DNA from 2 places in the Aeromicrobium sp. REDSEA-S32_B7 genome. Region 1 is predicted to be linked to the other one. Evidence: predicted binding sites of a transcription regulator. Region 1 holds the regulator's gene; the other holds the start of a gene.
The links. Region 1 encodes LexA, which represses DNA repair genes until DNA is damaged. Its sites were predicted from a motif close to TCGAACANNTGTTCGA; they were not measured.
Positions count from the first base shown of each region.

Region 1 (3,398 bases):
GACGAGGCGCACGAACTGGCCGCCCGGGTCACCCAGGCAGCGACCGCCGACCTCGACCCGGCCATCGTCGAACGTGCCGCGCGGCGCGGACGGCCCTACACCGACGGCGAGACCGACGACCTCAGCGACGCGGGCGACGCGCTCGCGGCCGCGCTGGCCGGCGTCCAGCCAGGGCGGATCGACCACGTCGTCGACGAGCTGCACGAGGCGCTGGCGCGCGTGCGCGACGCCGCACGCGCCTGCCTGTCGGCGTTCCCTCGCGAGAAGGCGGAGGTCGAGGGTGATGCCGCACGGCAGCAGGCCAAGGCCGGACTGGAGGAGATCCGCCTGGTCGCCGACCGGATGGCGTCCCTGCGCGAGACCGAGGTGCTGTGGATGTCGGACGCTCGCGGACCGGTGCTGCACGTGGCACCCATCGACGTCTCGGGCAGCCTGCGCGACAAGCTGTTCGAGGAGAAGACCGTCGTCCTCACCAGCGCCACGCTGACCGTCGGCGGCGGGTTCGAGCCCGTGGCCGCGTCTGTCGGCCTGTGGCGCGACGATGCTGACCGGTGGACCGGGCTCGACGTCGGCTCGCCGTTCGACTACCGACGTCAGGGCATCCTCTACGTCGCGAAGCACCTGCCTCCGCCTGGACGCGACGGCATCACCGACGCGCAGCTCGACGAGATCGCCGACCTCCTCGAGGCCGCCGGTGGCCGGACCCTCGGGCTGTTCTCCTCACGTCGCGCCGCGGAGGCCGCGGCCGAGGGCGTCCGCACGCGCCTGCCGGGGCGGGAGATCCTCTGCCAGGGCGATGCGCACCTGTCGGAGCTGACGCGCCGGTTCGCCGCCGAGGAGGAGACCAGCCTGTTCGGCACGTTGTCGCTGTGGCAGGGCATCGACCTGCCGGGCGACACCTGTCGGCTGGTTGTCATCGACCGGGTGCCGTTCCCTCGCCCCGACGACCCGCTGATGAGCGCCCGTCAGCGACTGGTCGAGAAGCGGGGCGGCAACGGGTTCATGAGCGTCGCCGCGTCGCATGCAGCGCTGCTCCTCGCCCAGGGTGCGGGACGGCTGATCCGGCGCACCGACGACCGCGGCGTGGTCGCGATCCTCGACCCACGCATCGTCACCGCCAGGTACGGCAGCTTCCTGGCTGCGTCGCTGCCGCCGCTGTGGCGCACGACCGACCGTGCTGCCGTGCTCGGCGCGCTGCAGCGGCTCGACACCTGAGGGCCCCGAGAGCACGCAGACCCCGCACCTCACGGCGCGGGGTCTGCGGGTCGGGCGACGGCGACCAAAGGACAGGGTTCAGAGACGACGCAGGACCGTCGTGACCTTGCCCAGGATCGTGGCGTGGGTGCCGTCGATGGGGGAGTAGTCGTCGTTGTGCGGGAGCAGCCAGACCTGGCCGTCCTTGCGCTGGAACGTCTTGACAGTGGCCTCGCCGTCGAGCATGGCGGCCACGATCTCGCCGTTCTCGGCGACCGGCTGCTGTCGGACGACCACGTAGTCGCCGTCGCAGATCGCGGCGTCGACCATCGAGTCGCCGCGCACCTCGAGCAGGAACAGCGTGCCGTCACCGACGAGCGTGCGGGGGAGCGGGAAGATCTCCTCGACCTGCTCCTCGGCGAGGATCGGCCCGCCGGCGGCGATCCGCCCGACCATGGGCACGTACGTGGCCTCGGGGCGCTGGTCGCCGAATCCCGTCTCGTCGACGAGGGAGTCGTCGGCCGAGCTGAGCGTCCGTCGGGCCTTGACGACCTCGGGCAGGAAGATCTCGATCGCGCGGGGACGGTTGGGGTCGCGCTTGACGTAGCCGAGGCGCTCCAGCACCCGCAGCTGGTGCGCCACGGACGACGTGCTGGCCAGTCCGACGGCGCCGCCGATCTCACGCATGCTCGGCGGGTAGCCGCGCTGCTCGATCTGGTCGCGCATGAAGTGGAGGATCTTCTGCTGGCGTCCGGTGAGACCGGTCATCTCGTCGACCGGTCCGTCGGGGAGCTCGCGCACGGAGTTGCGTGAGCCCTTCGGGCGGCCGCGGCGCGGGGCCTCGCTGGACGGGTCGACAGCGTCGTCGGCTGGGTCGTCGGCTGGGGTGTCGTCGCTCATGGGGACCACGCTAGACCTCGGGAAGGACGTTTACAAACACATGTTCGACAGCGTGTCGCCGTTCGAACAAGACCCTCCACGGGGCTCCTCGCGGGTGCGCTCGAGCTTGAAAACGGTGGCAGGGACGGGTGTCATCGGTCACGATCGAACATTTCTTCGCATGACTTCTGCCTGGAATCGCAGTGGTGACCGGGCAGAGATCGACATCCTGTTCGACAGGGGGCTGCTTTTGTCGGCACCTTCCCCTACAGTCGTACACGTGTTCGATCGAACATCTGTTCGCCGGATTCGCTGAGCAACCGCCCGCGGAGGACCGACGTTCGAATGACATCGGCAGGCGTTCGATCGACACACCAGACCTCGCACGATCCTCTTCCTTCCCCGGAGGCCCCCATGAGCACCATCTCGATCACCACGTACGACCGTCGCAGCCTGCGTCGTCCCGCCGTTGCCGCTCCTGTCCGGCTGACCCGCCGTGGTCGCCTGGTGCTGGTGCTCGCGGTCATCGCCGCGCTCGCCGTGGGTGCGGTCGTGCTCGGCTCCTCCACGGTCGCCACCGACGAGGCCGGCGCCGTGCCCGCCACGCGCGTCGTCACCGTCCAGGAGGGGCAGACCCTCTGGCAGATCGCCGCCGAGGCCAACCCCGAGGGCGACGTGCGCGACACGGTCGACGACATCATGCGCATGAACTCCCTGCCGAGCGCCGGTGACCTGCAGCTCGGCTCCGACCTGGCGGTCCCGGTCTACCAGTGACCCGGCCGTCCGGCCCCGCGCGTCGGGCACCATGGGGGCATGGCTCCCGGACCTGACGCGCACCCCCTGGTCGTCCACGTCGTCGCAGATGCGACCGACCGCGACGGCGGGCACGTGCTGGAGCGGCTCGAGGAGCGCGGCGCCGAGATCGACTGGCTCGACCGCGACGACCTTCCGCCGCACTGGGACGCCAACGGCGTCGACCTGCTGCTCCTGCTCGGTTCGGAGCGCTCCGCGCACGACCCGCGGTGGGAGTCGGTCGTCGAGCAGGAGTCCGACATGGTCCGCGTCGCCGTCGGCACCGGGACGCCCGTGATGGCGATCTGCTACGGCGCCCAGCTCGCGGCACGAGCCCTCGGCGGCACGTCGTACCGCGGCGACGGAGCCGAGGCCGGCTGGAAGCGCATCGACACGATCGACGAGGTGCTCTGCCCGGAGGGCCCGTGGGCGCAGTTCCACCAGGACGTGCTGGCCCCGCCGCCGACCTCGACCGTCCTCGGCCACTCCTGGTTCGGGCCGCAGTGCTTCGTGGACGAGGCCTTCGGCGGGCG
Region 1 covers NZ_LUNF01000304.1:41,014-44,411, reverse strand. Annotated here, with positions in the region: gene A6Q79_RS17675 (ATP-dependent DNA helicase) at 1-1,215, shown strand, start outside; gene lexA (transcriptional repressor LexA) at 1,294-2,094, opposite strand; gene A6Q79_RS17665 (LysM domain-containing protein) at 2,488-2,847, shown strand; gene A6Q79_RS17660 (gamma-glutamyl-gamma-aminobutyrate hydrolase family protein) at 2,887-3,398, shown strand, end outside.

Region 2 (3,398 bases), on a different contig from region 1:
AGCCAGATCTACACCGAGCTCGACAAGCTGCTGGAGCGTGACCTCGTGCACGCCGTGGAGCACGTCGAGGGCCGTCGCACGACCCGCCGGTTCCGGATCAGCGACGAGGGTCGCAGCCAGGTCGAGCGCTGGTTGTCGGCGCCCGTCGACGACCCGTTCCCGGTGCTCAAGCACCCGGTGGCGTTGCGCCTGCTGATGGGCCATCTGACGTCGGCCGAGCACGTGCAGGAGATGCTCGAGGACTATCTGATCCGCCTCGCAGACCGGCGGCGTGAGCTCGAGGCCGTCCGTGAGCTGCTGGGCGACGTCGAGGAGGTGCGGTACGCCGCGCGCGTGGCCGAGTGGGGGTTGTCGTACTACGACAGCGAGCGCGAGATCGTCGAGCGGATCCGGCGCGACGTCGAGGAACGCGGCTGAACCGCGCTCCTCGACGGGTCGCTCAGGTGGAGACCAGCGGGTCCCACGTGACGCCGGAGTCGTCGGCGTCGAGCTCCTCGCGGACGACGTCGAAGGCGACCTGCGGTGAGTACCCCTTGCGGGCGAGCATGCCGGTGAGCCTGCGGATGCGGGTGGTGTCGTCGAGACCGCGCAGGGAGCGCAGCTTCTTCTGCACCAGCCGGTGGGCCGCCTGACGTTCGGCGTCGGGGTCGACGTCGGCGAGCACGTCGCGGGCGAGGTCGTCGGCGATGCCCTTGCGGCGCAGCTCGAGGGCGAGCACCTTGGTGGCGAGCCCCTTGCTGCGCGAGCGTGACTCGACCCAGGCCCGCGCGAACGCGGCGTCGTCGACGAGGCCGACCTCCTCGAACCGGTCGAGCAGGCGGGCCGCGACGTCGTCGGGCACGTGCTTGCGGGCCAGTGCCTCGGCGAGCTCGGCGCGGCTGCGCGGCGAGTCGGTGAGCTTGTTCAGCAGGATGGTCCGGGCGACCGACTCGACGTCGGCGTCCGGGTCCTGCTGGACGTCACGTGGCGCGTCGGTCGGCGCCGGCGGCTCGTGTCCCCCGGCCACGCTCAGAACTCCGTGGCCGGCAGGTCGACGTCGTCGACCTCCTCGTCGAGCTGTGCACCGACACCGAGGTGCTCCTTGACGCGCTTCTCGAGCTCCTCGGCGAGGTCGGGGTTGTCCTTGAGGAACTGGCGTGCGTTCTCCTTGCCCTGGCCGAGCTGGTCGCCCTCGTACGTGTACCAGGCGCCGGCCTTGCGGACCATGCCGGTCTCGACGCCGACGTCGATCAGGCTGCCCTCGCGGCTGATGCCCTGGCCGTACATGATGTCGAACTCGGCCTGCTTGAACGGCGGCGCGAGCTTGTTCTTGACGACCTTGACGCGGGTGCGGTTGCCGACCATGTCGGTGCCGTCCTTGAGCGTCTCGATGCGGCGGACGTCGAGACGGACCGAGGCGTAGAACTTGAGCGCCTTGCCGCCCGTGGTGGTCTCGGGCGAGCCGAACATGACGCCGATCTTCTCGCGCAGCTGGTTGATGAAGATGGCGGTGGTGCCGGAGCCGTTGATGGCACCGGTCATCTTGCGCAGCGCCTGGCTCATGAGACGGGCCTGCAGACCGACGTGGCTGTCGCCCATCTCGCCGTCGATCTCGGCCCGGGGCACGAGGGCGGCGACGGAGTCGATGACGATGATGTCGAGCGCGCCGGAGCGGATGAGCATGTCGGCGATCTCGAGCGCCTGCTCACCGGAGTCGGGCTGGGAGACCAGCAGCGCGTCGGTGTCGACGCCCAGCTTGCGGGCGTAGTCGGGGTCGAGCGCGTGCTCGGCGTCGATGAAGGCTGCGACGCCACCGGCCTTCTGGGCGTTGGCCACCGCGTGCAGCGCGACCGTCGTCTTGCCGGAGGACTCCGGGCCGTAGATCTCGACGATGCGCCCACGCGGCAGGCCGCCGATGCCGAGCGCGATGTCGAGGGCGGTGGCGCCGGTGGGGATGACGCTGACCGGGACGCGGCCCTTCTCACCGAGGCGCATGACGGCGCCCTTGCCGTAGTTGCGGTCGATCTGGGCGATCGCGTTGTCGATCGCCTTCTCGCGCTGGTCGCTCGTCACGGCGGTGACGGGCGCGAGGGGGGACTTGGGAGGCATGCGCTGGTCCGTTCTGCTCGGTGGGTGGCCGGTCGTCTACGACGCTAGGGGCCACCTCAGACATCTGGAGCCTCGTCGACCCCGCCTGTGGACAGCGACACCCTTCGCGTCAACCGTGTGCACAACCGTAGTACGAACACCTGTTCGAGCGGGTGCGACACGCCGGGACGTGCGTGTGTGGCGTTTCCGGGGTCGCCGCTGCGCTGCCTCGGCCTTCGCTGGGGCTGGTCACCGAAAGGGCCTCGACCGGACGGCTGGCATCGGCGATGGTCCGGGGTCTCGGGCTGTGGCTCGCGCTCGGGGTCGCCGCAGGATTCTGCGTTGGCTACGGGATCCCGTCGTGAACGCATCATCCTTCGGCCACGACACCCCTATCGGTGGATCTTCAACCGCAGGACGGTTCCTGAGGGTGCAGGTCCACCGATGGTGGCGGAGGGTCACTCGACCTACACGGAGGACCCGGACGAGGAGGCCTCGTCCTGGGTGGTGCTGCCGGACGGGGCCTGGTCGAGGCCGTCGGTGCCCGTGCCGTCCTGCGACGGGGGTGCGAGCTGGCCGTCGGGCGGAGTGGGGAGCTGACCGTCCTGGCCCATCGGGCCGCCGGCGCCGCCCGGGCCGGTCTGTCCCGTCGGACCGCCCTGCGAGGTCGTGCCCGGCGACGACGCGGGGCCCTGGCCGGCGACGGCGTGGCCGGTGGCGAAGCCAGCCCCGAAGAGGGCGAGGGCGAGCACCACCACCGTCTGCGGCGCGGTCGGGTGCTCGACGGTGTCGTCGACGTCGTGGGGGCGGATGGTGTCCGTGGTGCTCATCGTGGCTCCTTCGTCGGACCACTCGGCCCGTCGACCTCCACGATGGTCGGTCACCTTCGGCGCCCGCCGTGCCCATCCTGTGCGTCGCCCATGAGGGACACGGCTTCAGCGCTCGCGCGCGGGAAGCTCCAGGCTGGCGTGGACGGCGCGCCACACGACCTTGGGGTCGACACCCGCCTCGAGGGCCTCGCTGGCCGTCCGGCCGTCGAGCTCGGCCATGACCTGCGTCGCGGCCCAGACCCGCGCGTACCCCGGGCCGAGGTGGAGGGTCATCCGCTCCCAGAACTCGCTGTGCCTCATCGCGGCCAGCATGCCACGCGACACCCGGCGTCGGCGGGCCGGCCGTCAACCCAGCGCGACGATCTCGGCGAGCAGCCGGCGGTCGAGCGGACGGTCGGCGTGGATGATCCGGGCCGGGCCGTCGGCCCACGGCTCGACGTGGACCCGCTCGAGACCGGCCTGCTCGCTCACGCGGCCCGAGGCCGGGTTCGTCTCCATCGA
Region 2 covers NZ_LUNF01000083.1:8,889-12,286, reverse strand. Annotated here, with positions in the region: gene A6Q79_RS06385 (PadR family transcriptional regulator) at 1-417, shown strand, start outside; gene A6Q79_RS06380 (regulatory protein RecX) at 440-1,006, opposite strand; gene recA (recombinase RecA) at 1,009-2,088, opposite strand; gene A6Q79_RS06370 (hypothetical protein) at 2,535-2,897, opposite strand; gene A6Q79_RS06365 (DUF3046 domain-containing protein) at 3,003-3,197, opposite strand; gene A6Q79_RS06360 (GNAT family N-acetyltransferase) at 3,243-3,398, opposite strand, start outside.
Region 2: a site for LexA is predicted at 2,221-2,236, ahead of recA (recombinase RecA). Genes of this name have one in related genera too.